Regions from separate parts of the Streptomyces sp. NPDC057002 genome, predicted to be linked through region 2. Evidence: riboswitches for the same ligand, from Rfam matches in the RefSeq annotation. Region 2 holds a riboswitch; each other region holds the start of a gene.
The links. A riboswitch is a leader RNA that binds a small molecule or an ion and turns the genes downstream of it on or off. The one in region 2 is predicted to bind cyclic di-AMP.
Positions count from the first base shown of each region.

Region 1: another riboswitch for cyclic di-AMP. It lies ahead of ACFT32_RS24125 (M23 family metallopeptidase); the one in region 2 lies ahead of ACFT32_RS30735 (transglycosylase family protein).
Region 3: another riboswitch for cyclic di-AMP. It lies ahead of ACFT32_RS08525 (C40 family peptidase); the one in region 2 lies ahead of ACFT32_RS30735 (transglycosylase family protein).
Region 4: another riboswitch for cyclic di-AMP. It lies ahead of ACFT32_RS16430 (NlpC/P60 family protein); the one in region 2 lies ahead of ACFT32_RS30735 (transglycosylase family protein).

Region 1 covers NZ_JBHURZ010000004.1:888,955-892,624, reverse strand. Annotated here, with positions in the region: gene ACFT32_RS24130 (aldo/keto reductase) at 1-199, opposite strand, end outside; gene ACFT32_RS24125 (M23 family metallopeptidase) at 348-1,382, opposite strand; cyclic di-AMP (ydaO/yuaA leader) riboswitch at 1,394-1,550, opposite strand; tRNA gene ACFT32_RS24120 (tRNA-Met) at 1,845-1,918, opposite strand; gene ACFT32_RS24115 (dihydrofolate reductase family protein) at 1,973-3,100, opposite strand; gene ACFT32_RS24110 (MarR family winged helix-turn-helix transcriptional regulator) at 3,193-3,670, shown strand, end outside.
Region 2 covers NZ_JBHURZ010000006.1:547,499-551,168, forward strand. Annotated here, with positions in the region: gene ACFT32_RS30730 (transglycosylase family protein) at 39-1,007, shown strand; cyclic di-AMP (ydaO/yuaA leader) riboswitch at 1,236-1,402, shown strand; gene ACFT32_RS30735 (transglycosylase family protein) at 1,407-2,105, shown strand; gene eno (phosphopyruvate hydratase) at 2,364-3,644, shown strand.
Region 3 covers NZ_JBHURZ010000002.1:94,914-98,583, forward strand. Annotated here, with positions in the region: gene ACFT32_RS08505 (DUF397 domain-containing protein) at 1-7, opposite strand, end outside; gene ACFT32_RS08510 (helix-turn-helix domain-containing protein) at 17-877, opposite strand; gene ACFT32_RS08515 (ATP-binding protein) at 1,091-1,549, shown strand; gene ACFT32_RS08520 (hypothetical protein) at 1,632-1,817, opposite strand; gene ACFT32_RS08525 (C40 family peptidase) at 2,177-2,650, opposite strand; cyclic di-AMP (ydaO/yuaA leader) riboswitch at 2,654-2,866, opposite strand; gene ACFT32_RS08530 (hypothetical protein) at 3,212-3,520, opposite strand; gene ACFT32_RS08535 (ATP-dependent Clp protease proteolytic subunit) at 3,528-3,670, opposite strand, start outside.
Region 4 covers NZ_JBHURZ010000003.1:422,405-426,074, forward strand. Annotated here, with positions in the region: gene ACFT32_RS16420 (hypothetical protein) at 1-30, shown strand, start outside; gene ACFT32_RS16425 (hypothetical protein) at 8-1,024, opposite strand; gene ACFT32_RS16430 (NlpC/P60 family protein) at 1,101-2,273, opposite strand; cyclic di-AMP (ydaO/yuaA leader) riboswitch at 2,282-2,440, opposite strand; gene pcrA (DNA helicase PcrA) at 2,745-3,670, shown strand, end outside.

The DNA of each region.
Region 1 (3,670 bases), on a different contig from region 2:
CGGACTCGCCGCCCTGGTTGCCGTCGACCCACGCCGAGTAGACGTCGGCGGTGTCGACGAAGTTGCCGCCGGCGGCGGTGTAGGCGTCGAGGACGGCGAAGGACTGTGCCTCGTCGGCGGTCCAGCCGAAGACGTTGCCGCCGAGGGCGAGCGGGAAGATTTCGAGGTCGGAGGAGCCGAGCTTGCGAAGGGAAGTCATGCCTCTCGTCAACGGCCGTGCCAGAGCGGCTCATTCCAGGTCAGACGCAAAGGTCCTGTGAACAGCCGCCGGACATGCCGGAAACCGGCAGCCCTGACGTCGGGGGGTCGTCGTCAGGGCTGCCGGTGCTTCGACTGGCTTGTGGCGCTTACGGGTTAAGGCCCTTGCCCCGCAGCCACGCCATCGGGTCGATTCCGCCGCTGGAACCACCGGAGTGAACTTCGAGGTGCAGATGGGCACCGGTGACGTTGCCGGTGGCGCCGACGCGGCCGATGACATCGCCCGTGCTGACCTTCTGGCCGACGCTGACGCCGATGGAGGACTGGTGCGCGTACCAGATCTCCGTGCCGTCATCGAGGGTGAGGACCGTCTTGTAGCCGTACGAGCCGTTCCAGCCCGCCTCGGTGATGGTGCCGCTGTGCACCGCCTTGATCGGCGTGCCCGTGGGGGCGGCGAAGTCGAGGCCCGTGTGGTAGCCGGAGGACCAGTAGGCGCCGGCCTGACCGAAGGTCGAGGTGAGGGTGTACGAGGAGGTCGGCAGCGTGAACTGCTTGGCGAGGGCGGCGAGCCGCTCCGCCTCGGCCTTCTTCTTGGCCTCCTCCTCCGCCTTCCGCTTGGCCTCGGCGGCCTTGGCCTTGGCTTCCTCCTGCGCCTTGGCGACGGCTTCGGCGGCCGCCTTCTCGGCGGCGTCGGCGGCGTCCTGCGCGGCCTTGGTGTCGATCTGGTCCTGCTGGTACTCGACCTGGGCCATGATCCGGGCGCGCAGCGCCTCGCCGGCGCCGGAGGAGTTCTCCTCGGTGTCGGCTGTGGTCGTCGCGCCGAGGCCGCTGAGCGGAGTCGCGGAGCCCGCGGGGGTGTCGTCGTCCGAGATGAGGGAACCCACCGAGGGCAGGTCCGACACGGAGATGGACACCGGTGGCTTGCCGGTCTGGGCGCTGGCCATGCCGCCCGCGCCCACGGCGGCTATGACGCCGACGCCCAGGACGGTGGAGCTGCGGGCGAGCCCTCCGCCGCGCTGCTTGGTGACGCGATGCCGGCCACGGACGGGACGGATGGATTCCTCGGTGGGGTTCCACTCCTGGAACGGGCCCTCGTCGGTGCGCTGACCGCCGTAGCCGAAAGTCTCGGTGTCGCGCTGGTTCCGCGCGAACGGGGCCGCGGGGGCAGGCCGGTTGGACGCCACGTGGGCGTACTCCTTTCCTTCCTTCTCGCCTACCGGGTTAGCTGACGGGTTCGGAGCAGGAAGGTCTCCTACGCGCGTAAACAGACCGTGCTTCCACGGCGGTTTACGCCCGATTCACCCCAAGTGGTGGTTCCCCGGTTCCCTTTCGGGATTCGGCGCGTGCGCACGGAGCCGCCTTCTGTGACGGCTGGGACGACCGCGCTGCGTTATCGAACGTTAATAGACCCGGGGAGTGGATTCCAGCGGTTCCACTTGATCATTAACCTTTTTCGTGCGGACTTACCTGCCATGACCGGCTTAAATCGGGCGAGTTGCCCGCTCCGCAAGTGACTGCTGGGTATTGACGGTGTGTCAGTTGTTCTGCGGAGCGATGCGCTTCGCTCACGGGCAGTAACCGGGGTGTGGAGAACCGGAAAACACCGAGGGCCGGAATCCTTTTGGATTCCGGCCCTCGGCCTTCAGTAGCGGGGACAGGATTTGAACCTGCGACCTCTGGGTTATGAGCCCAGCGAGCTACCGAGCTGCTCCACCCCGCGTCGTTGTGATTCCAGTGTACGCCATCCGCGGGACCACTCGTGACCACCCGCCCGCTACAGCAGATGGCGGTTCGGGGCCTTGGCCCGGTGCTCGTGCTCCGGGAGGACGACGACCTCCGCCCCGCCGGCCGCCAGGACTCCGCTGCCGTCGGCGCCCTGGACGAAGGTGTCCGGCTCGCGCCAGGCCGTGACCACCCGGCGTACGCCCGCGTCGAGGAGCAGCCGGGCGCAGGGTGCGGGGCGGGAGGCGCGGCGGGCGCAGGGCTCCAGGCTGCTGTAGACCGTGGCGGTGGCGAGGCGCGGGTCGGACGGGCCGAGCTTCGCCAGGGCCGCCTCCTCGGCGTGCGCGACGGGGTCGCCGCCCTCGCGGGAGTGGCCGCGGGCCAGTTCCGTGCCGTCGGCCGCGACGACCACCGCGCCCACGCTGAACGCCGTGTCCGACGGCGGGCAGAGGTCCGCCAGTTCGCAGGCGAGGGCCAGCCAGTGGTGGTCGGCGGCGGTGGGGAGGGCGCCGGTGCCCGGGGCGGTGGGTTCGTAGCGCATGAGGACCACGTCCTCGATGCGCCGTGTCTCCAGCAGCCGGAGCCGGCCGCCCTGGTAGCCGCCGGGCCCGAAGAGGCGGGGTGCCTGCGGATCGCCCACGAAGAGCGGGGCGAGGACCAGCTGGAGTTCGTCGGCGAGGCCCTGGGTGAGGAGCTGGGTGTGGATCAGGCCGCCGCCCTCGACCATGAGCCGCCGTACGCCCCGTACGTCGTGCAGGTGGGTGAGGAGCCGCCGCCAGTCGAGGTCGGCGCCGAGGGGGGCCACGTCGGTGGCGAGGCCGAGGGCCCGGGCACGCTCGGCGCCCTGGTCGGTCGTGTAGAGGACCTTCTCGCCGCCGGTGTGCCAGAAACGGGCCTCCGGGTCGAGGTCGCCGGAGCCGCTGACGGTGACCTTGAGGGGGTATTCCGGCCGGCCGGCGGCGATGCGGGCGGCCCGCCGCTCGTCCGAGTTGACCAGCAGGCGCGGATTGTCGGCACGGATGGTGCCGGCGCCGACCAGGATCGCGTCGACGGACGCCCGGACCTCGTCGACCCGGTCGAAGTCGGCCGGGCCGGACAGCAGCAGGCGTTCGGGCCCGGTGTCGTCCAGATAGCCGTCGAGGGAGACGGCGGCGGACAGCAGGACGTACGGGTGAGGCATCGACGCTCCCCGGTCGGGTGGGACGGCGGACCGGCGGGACTCGGGGCCTGCCGGGTCTTGGTTCAAGTTTGAAACAAACCTACACTGGCGGCATGACGACTCGCTGGCTCACCCCCGAGGAGCAACGCGCCTGGCGCGCGTACATCGCCTCCTCGCTGCTCCTGGAGGACGCGATCGACCGGCAGCTCCAGCAGGACGCCGGCATGCCGCACCTGTACTACTCCATCCTGTCCGTTCTGTCGGAGTCCCCCGAACAGCGCCTGCGCATGACCGATCTCGCCGAGCGGCTGAAGATCACGCGCAGCCGGCTGACGTACGCGGTGACGCGGCTGGAGAAGGACGGCATGCTGCGGCGCGAGGCCTGCCGGTACGACAAGCGGGGCAGCATCGCCGCGCTGACCGAGGCGGGGTTCGCCGTACTGGAGCGCGCGGCGCCCGGGCATGTCGAGACCGTGCGGAGCTACGTCTTCGACCGGCTCAGCGAGGAGCAGGTGGCGCAGCTGGAGGAGATCTCCGCGGCGATCGCGCAGGGGCTCCAGGAGGACGGGACCCGGCCGACGTCGGACGACG
Region 2 (3,670 bases):
GCGCGCTGGTCACTGCTCCTCTCGCGAAAGGTCTCCGTATGCTCTCCGGGAACGGTCGGCACCGTCGCCCCCGCCAGGCTCCGGCTCTCCTCGTCGCGGCCGGAGTGACCGGCTCCGCCATCGCGATCCCGCTCCTCGGAGCCTCCGGCGCCAGCGCTGCCGACGGCACGACCTGGGACCGGGTCGCGGACTGCGAGACCGGCGGCGCCTGGAGCCAGAACAGTGGCAACGGTTACTTCGGCGGCCTGCAGTTGTCGCAGGAGGACTGGGAGAACCACGGCGGCCTCGACTACGCCCCGAGTGCCGACCTGGCCAGCCGTTCCCAGCAGATAGCCGTGGCCGAGAGAATCCTCGCCGAGCAGGGAGCCGGTGCCTGGCGCACCTGTGGACTGCTCTCCGGCCTCGAGCAGGACAAGGGGTCGGACACCTCCGAATCACCCGACTCGTCCGGTTCATCGGACTCGCCCGGATTGCTCGACTCCCTCGGCTCGTCCCCTTCGTCGTCCGACTCGCCGTCCCCTGACGCGCCGTCGACGTCGAAGGACGAAACCGCCGAGTCCGACAAGTCGCCCGAATCCGAGGACTCCAGCTCGCAGGGTCAGGAGCCCGAAAGCTCCCCGTCGGCCACGCCCGAGCGTGACAAGTCCGACAACTCGGGGCAGGACGACAACCCTTCGGCGTCCGCCGGCACCGAGGACGGATCCGACACCGGCTCCGGCCGTCACCGAGGCCCCAGCGCCGACGAAACCCTCCCGCCCGAGAACGGCCGTACGGACGAGTCCACGGGCCGTCACGCCTCGCGCGGTGACGAGGGCTCCGACGACACGTCCGAGGGTGCCTACATCGTCGGTATCGGCGACAGTCTCTGGTCCATCGCCGACTCCCTTGACATCAGCGGCGGATGGCACGAGCTCTACGACGGCAACAAGAAGGCCGTCGGCGCCGACCCGGACCTCATCCGCCCCGGTCAGACGCTCACGGTCGAGGGCGAAGCGGACGAGAAGTAGCTGTTCGGGCAGTGCGGAAACGAGGGCGGAAGTCGCCCCGAAACCGCGCGAGTTCGCGTCATGTTTCGCGGCTAATGTCCCGTTTGGGGCTCGTGAGAGATAGATCTCAGAAGCCCTGATCGTCTTTGAAATTCAGCGGATCGCGTGGCTACGGTCGGGACCGCTCGTCACCACGAGCCCCGGCTGCCGCAACGCCGAATCCTGCCAGCGGCCGTACGGGAACAGTCGTCGCGTCAAGCGCCGTAGGCAGGAGCGGGGGACCCAAGGTAGGTGCCCGACCGGCCAGTTGCGCCGGAAGGGCTTGGGGTGAAGCCGTGTCCCGGGAGGGGCGCGGCCGGGCAACTCAACCGGCCCGAACCCGACAGCTCACCTCGCAGGCGTCGGTGAGGGGATCCTTCCATGCTGTTTTCCAGCAAGGGCAAGCACCGCCGTCCGTCCAAGGCCAGCCGTGCCATCGCCGTCGCCGGTGTCACCGGCGCCGCTGTCGCCGCCCCGCTGATGGCCGCCGGCGGCGCCTCCGCCGCCACCGCCTCCGAGTGGGACACCGTCGCCCAGTGCGAGGCCGGCGGCAACTGGTCCATCAACACCGGCAACGGCTACTACGGCGGTCTGCAGTTCTCCGCCTCCACCTGGTCCGGCTACGGCGGCACCAAGTACGCCGCCACCGCCGACCAGGCCACCAAGGAGCAGCAGATCGAGATCGGCGAGAAGGTCCTCGCGGGCCAGGGCAAGGGTGCCTGGCCGGTCTGCGGCAAGGGCCTGTCGAGCGCCGGCTACAGCGGCGGCTCCTCCTCGGACGACTCCGGCAGCGGCTCCTCGCAGCAGAGCCAGCAGGGCACCGAGTCCCGCCAGACCGAGCAGCAGCCGGCCTCCCGCTCCGACGAGCGCCCGGCCGCCAAGAAGACCGTCACCACCCCGACCGGCAAGAAGGTCAAGAAGGGCGACGGCGAGTACAAGGTCGTCAAGGGCGACACCCTCAGCTCGATCGCGTCGGACAAGAAGGTCGAGGGCGGCTGGGAGAAGCTGTTCCAGCTGAACAAGGACATCGTCCAGGACGCCAACCTCATCTACCCGGGCCAGCAGCTGCACCTGAAGTAAGCAGCGGCTCTCAAGGGCTCCCCGCCCCGGTGCGTGTTCCCCCCGTACGCGCGCCGGGGCGGGGTTTTTTTCTGCCGGTCTTTGCAACCTGGCTTTGTTCCGTTCGGAAACAATTTACTCTCGGTTCTGTCCATCGGGTGGGCGACCCGGTGGCCGATCGGCCGGAGCCGGTTAGGCTCATGTCGCGAGCCACCACGGCCCGCACCTCGCCGGGTCCTCGCGACCCGCGTACCCGCGTCACATAAGAAGGAGATGCTCGTGCCGTCCATCGACGTCGTCGTAGCCCGGGAAATCCTGGACTCCCGAGGCAACCCCACGGTCGAGGTCGAGGTCGGCCTCGACGACGGCAGCACCGGTCGTGCCGCCGTCCCGTCCGGCGCCTCCACGGGCGCCTTCGAGGCCATCGAGCTGCGTGACGGCGACTCGAACCGCTACCTCGGCAAGGGTGTGGAGAAGGCCGTCCTCGCGGTCATCGAGCAGATCGGCCCGGAGCTCGTCGGCTACGACGCCACCGAGCAGCGCCTGATCGACCAGGCGATGTTCGACCTGGACGCCACCGACAACAAGGGCTCCCTCGGCGCCAACGCCATCCTCGGCGTCTCCCTCGCCGTAGCCCACGCCGCCTCCGAGGCCAGCGACCTGCCGCTGTTCCGCTACCTGGGCGGCCCGAACGCGCACCTGCTGCCGGTGCCGATGATGAACATCCTGAACGGCGGCTCGCACGCCGACTCCAACGTGGACATCCAGGAGTTCATGATCGCCCCGATCGGCGCGGAGTCCTTCTCCGAGGCCCTGCGCTGGGGCGCCGAGGTCTACCACACGCTGAAGAAGGTCCTGAAGAGCAAGGGCCTGGCCACCGGCCTCGGCGACGAGGGCGGCTTCGCCCCGAACCTCGGCTCCAACCGCGAGGCCCTCGACCTCATCCTCGAGGCGATCAAGGAGGCCGGGTACACCCCCGGCGAGCAGATCGCCCTCGCGCTCGACGTGGCGGCGTCCGAGTTCTACAAGGACGGCGCCTACACCTTCGAGGGCAAGACGCGCTCCGCCGCCGAGATGACCGAGTACTACGCCGAGCTCGTCGACGCGTACCCGCTCGTCTCCATCGAGGACCCGCTGTTCGAGGACGACTGGGACGGCTGGAAGGTCCTCACCGACAAGCTCGGCGACCAGGTGCAGATCGTCGGCGACGACCTGTTCGTCACCAACCCCGAGCGCCTCGCCCGCGGCATCGACGAGAACGCCGCCAACGCCCTGCTGGTCAAGGTCAACCAGATCGGCTCGCTGACCGAGACCCTGGACGCCGTCGAGCTGGCCCAGCGCAACGGCTTCAAGTGCATGATGTCCCACCGCTCCGGCGAGACCGAGGACGTCACCATCGCCGACCTGGCCGTCGCCACCAACTGCGGCCAGATCAAGACCGGCGCCCCGGCCCGCTCCGAGCGCGTCGCCAAGTACAACCAGCTCCTGCGCATCGAGGAGATCCTCGACGACGCGGCGGTCTACGCCGGCCGCAGCGCCTTCCCGCGCTTCAAGGGCTGACACCCGGGCTGACCCGTTAAGGGTCA
Region 3 (3,670 bases), on a different contig from region 2:
CACGCATGGTGCCTCCTTACGCGCCGGCGGCTGTCCCGGCGATGAAATCCAACGAGTCCTCGGGCGAAAGGGCGTGGATCTGAAGGGCGTTGAAGGCCTCCGTGTAGGCCTGGAGGTCTTCTTTCCGTTCGAGGTAGAGGCTACTCGTCAAGTGGTCGAGAACAACTACGTTCAGATCAGAAGTGCTCGAAAATGAGAAAATAACGAAAGGGCCGGTGACGCCGATGTGCGCACCGGCGGCGAACGGCAGTACCTGGAGCCGCACCTGGGGCAGGCGCGCCGCCTCGACCAGCCGTTCCAGCTGCCGGGCCATGACCCCGGGCCCGCCCACCTCCCGCCGCAGCACGGCCTCGTCCAGGACGGCGCTCAGTTCCAGCGGCGGATCCGCGCGCAGCACGTCCTGCCGGGCCAGTCGCACCTCGACCAGCGTGTCCAGCCGGTCCTCCGGCAGCCCCTCCACCGCGGCCTTCGTCACCGCACGCGCGTACTCGGGCGTCTGGAGCAGCCCCGGGACGACGGTGGTCTCCAGCGTGCGCATCGCGGTGGCCTGGGACTCCAGGCTGATGAAGTCCCGGTAGGTCGGCGGCAGCACCCCGCGGTAGGCGTGCCACCAGTGGTGTCTGCCGCCCCCGTCGTCGGACCCCGCCAGTACCAGGAGCAGCTCGCGAAGTTGGGAGTCCGTCACACCGTAGGCGTCGAGGAGTAACCGCACATCGGCCGGTTTCACCCCGCTCGTGCCCGTCTCGATCCGGCTGACCTTGGACTGGTGCCAGCCCACCAGCCGGGCCGCCTCACCGCTGGTGAGGCCCGCCGAGGTGCGCAGCGCGCGCAGTTCGGCGCCCAGTTTCCGGCGGCGCACCGCGGGACCGTGCTGCATGGGCTTCTCCTTACTCCTTCCGAGCCACCCAAATACGGTCTCGCGTCGTAGAGTTCACCGCTTTGAGCGACAGATATATGCATATCTTGGTGGATCGCCGCCCTTCGCGGGTGTTCTGGTGGCACTCTGGCGGCGAAGCACCAGTCCGGGACCGTACTCGAACCGTCCGCTCCGTGTCGGGCTGCGGTCCCGTGGGAAAGGGACGACGTCGCCATGGCAGACCATTTGGAAACATCCGTCACTCTGCCGAGCGATCCCGCCTCGGTCTCCGCAGCGCGTGCCCACGTCGTGGACACGCTGGCGGAGTGGGGCCTGCCGGCGGGCACGGAAGTGTCCGACACCATCCGGCTCATCATCTCCGAGCTCGCCACCAACGCCGTCCAGCACACCTTCGGGCAGTCGCCCACGTTCACGGTGGACCTCGTGCTCGACCGCGACGAACGGCTGCGCATCGGGGTCACGGACAGTCACCCGCGGCTCCCCAGACGGCTCCCCGCCGCCGTCCAGCAGGACAACGGCCGCGGTCTGGTCATCATCCGCTGGCTGACCGTCGAATGCGGAGGCAGGCTCAGGATCCGCCCCACCCGTGAGGGCGGCAAGACCATCTCCGTCGAACTTCCGTGGACCGTCCCGGCCGAGCCCGTGACGGCGGCGGGACAGCAGGAACCGTAGCCTCAGCGCAGCGTGCCGCCCTCGAGTGCGCGCACTCCCGCCGGCGCGACCGACGTCCGCGCCACCGTCCCCGCAGAGCCTGTCACCGGCGCGGTGCGGGGATCCTGACGGTGCCCTGGGGCGCCGCCTCCCCGACGGCGGGCTCCGGCTCCTCGCGGCCGCCGCTCGTCTCCTCCCGCAGCCCCGCCCGTCGCACCAGCCGGGGGAGCACGCCCCACAGTCCGACGCAGACCAGCAGCACGGAACCGCTGAAAGCGAACACCAGCACGATCAGGCCCGTCGTGGCTGACCCGCAGCTCCTGGAGCAGCTCGACGAAGTCGCGGTCGGCGCGCTGCAGGGACTGTGCTCGGCCATGGCGCGATGAGTAGCCACTTGAGCCCGTGTCACGCTCCCGGCGTGGGGGGGGGGGGGGGGGGGGCCCCCCCCCCCCCCCGGGGGGGGGGGGGGGGGGCCCGCCCCCCCCCCCGCGGGGGGGGAGGGGGGCGGCGGCCCCCCCCACCCCCCCCGAGGGGGGGGGGTGGGGGTGGGCGGGGGCGGTGCGCGGGGGGTCTATCCCGCGGCGGGCCGGGGGCCCGGGGGGGGGGGGGGGGGGGGCGCCGCCCCGCCCCCCCCCCACGCCGGGTGGATCACTTCACGCGCCCGTACCAGACGCTCTTGGTCCAGATCTTCTGCAGCCGCACCACGTCCCCGCTCTTCGGGGCGTGCCAGAGCTTGTTCTTACCCGCGTAGATACCGACGTGGTACACGTTCCGGCCCGAGTGGAAGAACACCAGGTCTCCCGCCTTGCGGTTCTGGGCGGAGATGTGGCGGGTCTTGTTGTACTGCTGGGCGGCCGTGCGCGGCAGCTTCTTGCCGACCTTCTTGAACGAGTACAGCGTGAGGCCCGAGCAGTCGAACCGGTGCGGGCCGGTGGCGCCGTACTTGTAGGGCGATCCCTTCTTCGAGGCCGCTATCTGGAGTGCCTTGGTCGCCGACGTGGCTGCCGATGCCTCGGAGGCGAAGCCGGGGGCCACGATGGAGCCGCCCACGGCGGCGATGGTGAGGGCCGAGGCCGTACCGGCCCGGACCATGAGCGACGGGACACGATTGAGCGCAGTCATGCGCAACCCTTCGTCAGCCGCCTGTGAAGGATGACCTGTCGGATTCGGGCTGGCGAAGTTGCCCGGCCGCTGACGCGGCTTCACCCCAAGGGCTGCTCGGGTCCGGTCATGGCGTGACCGTCCCGGCGACCCGTCGTGCTTGGGTCCTCCACTCCTGCCGATCCACTCCTGTCGACCGGTCATCCAGGCGGCGGCAGGACTCGGCGTCCGCCCGGATCGCCCCGCCGCTGTGGCGGGGGCTTGTCGTCAGTCAGGGATCTTGACTGATGGTTGTCATGAAATCCCAACGGAACCGGGGATTTGTGTTGTTACTCACCACTCACCCGTTCGGGTGGACACGTCTGTGTTCGAGCCGGTGTCCACCACCCCGCGCACCGCCGGACCAGCGACGGAATGTCCTATTCCGCCCCTCCGCCCCTCGCGTCGCGCAACCGTGACGGTCCAAAAATTGGTGTCCCGTCTACTCCGAACAGCGGTACGTCGTTTGGCCCGTTTCGACTCAGGCCCGGACGCCACGTCGACAGAGCGGGCGTCCGGGCCGACGGATCAGCCGGATCAGGGTCAACCGACGGACTCCGGGGGCAGGGTGACGCGGGCGGTGCGGCGCTCGCCGTCCAGCACCCGCAGGGCCCGGGCCAGAGTGTCGGCGTGCAGTTCCGTCTCGCCCCGCTGGTGCATCACGGCCAGCGCGTCACGCAGTGCGGCCGCCTTGCCGACCAGGGCCTGGGCGGCGCGCAGTCCGCGATAGGTGTCGCCGTGCAGCGCCGGATTGATCCGGCCGAGCAGGTCCACGACCTCGAGGTAACGGTCGATCAGCTCCGCCTCCGCGCGGGTCAGGGCGGGCAGTGGAGGCAGTTCGGGCGGCAGCACCGGCGGCTCACCTTCCGGTCGGCGCGGCCATGGTGGCCTTGCGGTTGGGGATGATCCGGTCCACCAGGCCGTACTCCACCGCCTCCTGGGCGGTGAGGATCTTGTCCCGCTCGATGTCCTCGCTCACCTGTTCCCGGGTGCGGCCGGTGT
Region 4 (3,670 bases), on a different contig from region 2:
AACGTCTTCATCGCCGTGCTCTGGACCTGACCCGGCGGCCGGGCCGCGCACCGGAGCGGACCGAGGCGGCCGTCCACGCGGCGGCCACGAGCCACGCGGCCACCGCGATCCACAGCAACGCCTCCCCGAAGCCGTCCAGCCAGGAGACGTCGACGGCGACGGCGACGGCCAGTGCCGCCGTCCCCGTCTTGGCCCAGGTGAACACGGTCGCCCAGCGGCGGACGTCATGGCGGGGCCGGGGCCACAGGAACTCGCCGGCGAGCAGGACGGCGTAGCAGACCAGCGCGAGCACGAGCAGCACCACGGTCACGGTGCGCAGGACGTCCCGGTCGTCTTCGTTCCACAGGTACAGACGCGCGCTGTCGGCGCTGATCAGCCGCGCCCCGGCGAGCGCCGAGAGGGCGAGCGCCCCGCCCGCGAGCCAGTGATCGCCGATCCCCTCGGCCACCTGGCGCACATCGAAACGGACCAGGGCGAGGACGTACAGCACCAGCCCCAGCCAGAACAGCACCAGCGCCGCGTGCGCGAGCCAGTCCGCCGACTCGGCCGCGGCCAGCGTGGCGCCGAGCACGGCGAGCCCCTGTGTGGCCATGCAGCGCGCGAACACCGTCCCGGGCCTGCGCCGCTCCCCGCCCTGCGGGACGAGGACGAGCGGCACCGGCCAGAGCAGCACGGCGAGCACCAGCAGCGTCACGGCCAGAGCCTGGGAGCCGGCCGCCGAGAAGGCGGTGCCCAGGACGGCCGTCGCCGCCACGGTGGTGAGGGCGGTCGTCGTCACGCTCTCGAGGACGCCCGGCCTGCGCGTATACGCCCGCCACCTGGTCCCGGCCCGCAGCAGCCGCAGGGTGAAGTCCGCGGCGAACAGCAGCCAGGCCGCGCAGGCCAGGCCGAGGGTGATGCGTGAGAGGACCTCGTACCCCGCCAGCTCCAGACCGACCGACAGGGTGCCGGTCGCCAGCACGGCGGCACTGGCCGCCGGAGCACGCTGCGCCCACCAGGCGACGGAGGGGGAGTGGCCGGGCATGGGGCCGATGCTAGGAGGCCCCGCGCGCGTTACGGGCAGGCCACGCGCGCGGGGTCCCAAAAACCTGCGAGACCCGTCAGGCCGGCCGCACCACGCTGTGGATCGACGACTCGCCGTCGTAGTAGATCGACTCCTCGCGCACATACGTGCCGGGCTTCGGAGCGTGGATCATCATGCCGTTGCCGATGTAGATGCCGACGTGGGTGACATCGTCGTAGAAGAAGACCAGGTCACCGGGCCGGGCGTCGGCCAGGGGGACCGTGGTGCCGGCGTTGACCTGGTCGTACGTCGTGCGCGGCAGGGTCACCCCGGCGGCCTTCCAGGCGGCCTGGGTGAGGCCGGAGCAGTCGTAGGAGCCGGGGCCGGTGGCGCCCCAGACGTACGGCTTGCCGATCTGGGCGCGGGCGAAGGCGAGCGCCTTGTCGGCCTTGGTGGCGTACGAGGAGTCGGGCGCGGTGGACGACGAGGACGAACCCGTCGAGGAGGAGCCGCTGTCCTGCTGCTGGGCGGCCTCCTGTTCCTGTTCCTGCTGCTTCTGCTGCTCGGCCTGCTGCCGGGCCAGCTCGGCGGCCTTGCGGGCGGCCTCCTCCTGCTTCTCCTTCTCGATCGCCGCGAGCCGCGCCTTCTCCTCGGCGGTCAGCTTCGACAGCAGCTCGCGGGCGTCGGCGAGCTTCCGCTGGACGGTCGCCTTGGCCGTCTTCAGGTCGCCCTGCGACTCGGTGAGCGTCTCGAGGCTCTCGGCGGCCTCCTGACGCTTCTCCATCGTCTCTGACTGCTGAGTGATGTAGTCGTCGACCGCCACCTTCTGACGGCCGGTCATCCGGTCCATCAGCTGGGTCTGGTCGAAGTAGTCCTGCGGGGTGTCCGCGAGCAGGAACGTCGCCGTGTCCGGGGTGGAGGCGCCGGTGCGGTACTGGGCGGCGGCGAAGGTGCCCAGCTCCTCCCGCGCCTCGTTCAGCTTCTGGGTGCGCTTCGCGACGTCGTCGAGGAGGGTGTCGACGCGCTTGCGCTGCTTGGCGGTCTTCTCCTTGGCGCCGTTGTACTTCTCGGTCGCGGACCCCGCCTGGCGGTAGAGGTCGTCGACCTTCTTCTCGACTTCCTCCAGGCTGGGCTTGTCGTCGGCCTCGGGGGCGGCGTTGGCCGACTGGGACAGCAGGGCCACGGAGGTGAGGGCCGCCGTCGCGAGGGCGGGGGTCCGTATGCCTGCAACGCGCGAACCCGTAGGACGCGACTTGCGGTGCGACGCCAAGGGAGGCGACTCCTTCCATGCTCCGCCTACCGGGTTAGCTGTCGGGTTCGGGCGGGTGGTTCGGAAGGGTTGCCCTACGGCCGTCTCCGGAAAGGGAGTCGGGCCGATTCACCCCGGGGTCTCGGTTGGGTCCCCGGCTCTGGCGGCCGCTGCGGCACGCCTGACTCGGCGGAGGCCACGCGGCCCGGCGACGTTCGCCGGTGGGGGTCGTGTGACCTCCTCGCACGGTAGCCAACTCGTGTGGCCCTTGTGAAGGTTGATGGGTGATATGCCCGATACATTTCCGTGACCTTACTCATGAGCGTCGCCGAGAGTGATCGATCGAGGGGGGTTGGTCACTGTTCATACGCAATTGTGAAGTCCGTAGCGGCCTGTGATCACGTGCACCTGGAGGGTGACAGGGGGGTCCTTTCGGCGATGTTCTCGGGGCGGCGGCGGGCTGTCAGTGGGGCGCCCTAGACTCGGAGAGCGATGAGCAGCCTCTTTGACGACAGCTTCCTGGCGGACCTCCAGGCCCAGCGGGGCCCCGCGGACGAGCCCCCGCCGCCGCCCGAGGACGATCACGGACCGGAGCCGGTTCCGGACGATCTGTTCGGCGGGAAGTTCGACGTACCGCCGGACCGCGACGCCTACTACCGGGACGGCGCCCCGCGCCCGCCGGTGGACGCCGCCACGCTCCTGGAGGGGCTGAACGACAACCAGCGCGCCGCCGTCACACACTCCGGCTCCCCACTGCTCATCGTGGCCGGCGCCGGCTCCGGCAAGACCCGCGTGCTCACACACCGCATCGCCCACCTGCTCGCCGAGCGGGACGTCCACCCGGGCCAGATCCTCGCCATCACCTTCACCAACAAGGCCGCCGGCGAGATGAAGGAGCGCGTCGAGCAGCTCGTCGGCCCGCGCGCGAACGCCATGTGGGTGATGACGTTCCACAGCGCCTGCGTACGCATCCTGCGCCGGGAGAGCAAGAAGCTCGGCTTCACCTCGAGCTTCTCGATCTACGACGCCGCCGACTCCAAGCGCCTGATGGCCCTGGTCTGCCGCGACCTGGACCTCGACCCCAAGCGCTTCCCGCCGAAGTCCTTCAGCGCCAAGATCAGCAACCTGAAGAACGAGCTGATCGACGAGGAGGACTTCGCCGCCCAGGCCGGCGACGGCTTCGAGAAGACCCTCGCCCAGGCCTACGCGATGTACCAGTCGCGGCTGCGCGAGGCGAACGCCCTCGACTTCGACGACCTGATCATGACGACGGTCAACCTGCTGCGCGCCTTCCCTGACGTCGCCGAGCACTACCGCCGCCGCTTCCGCCACGTCCTCGTGGACGAGTACCAGGACACCAACCACGCCCAGTACGCCCTCGTCCGGGAGCTCGTGGGCACCTCCGAGCACCCCGTCGA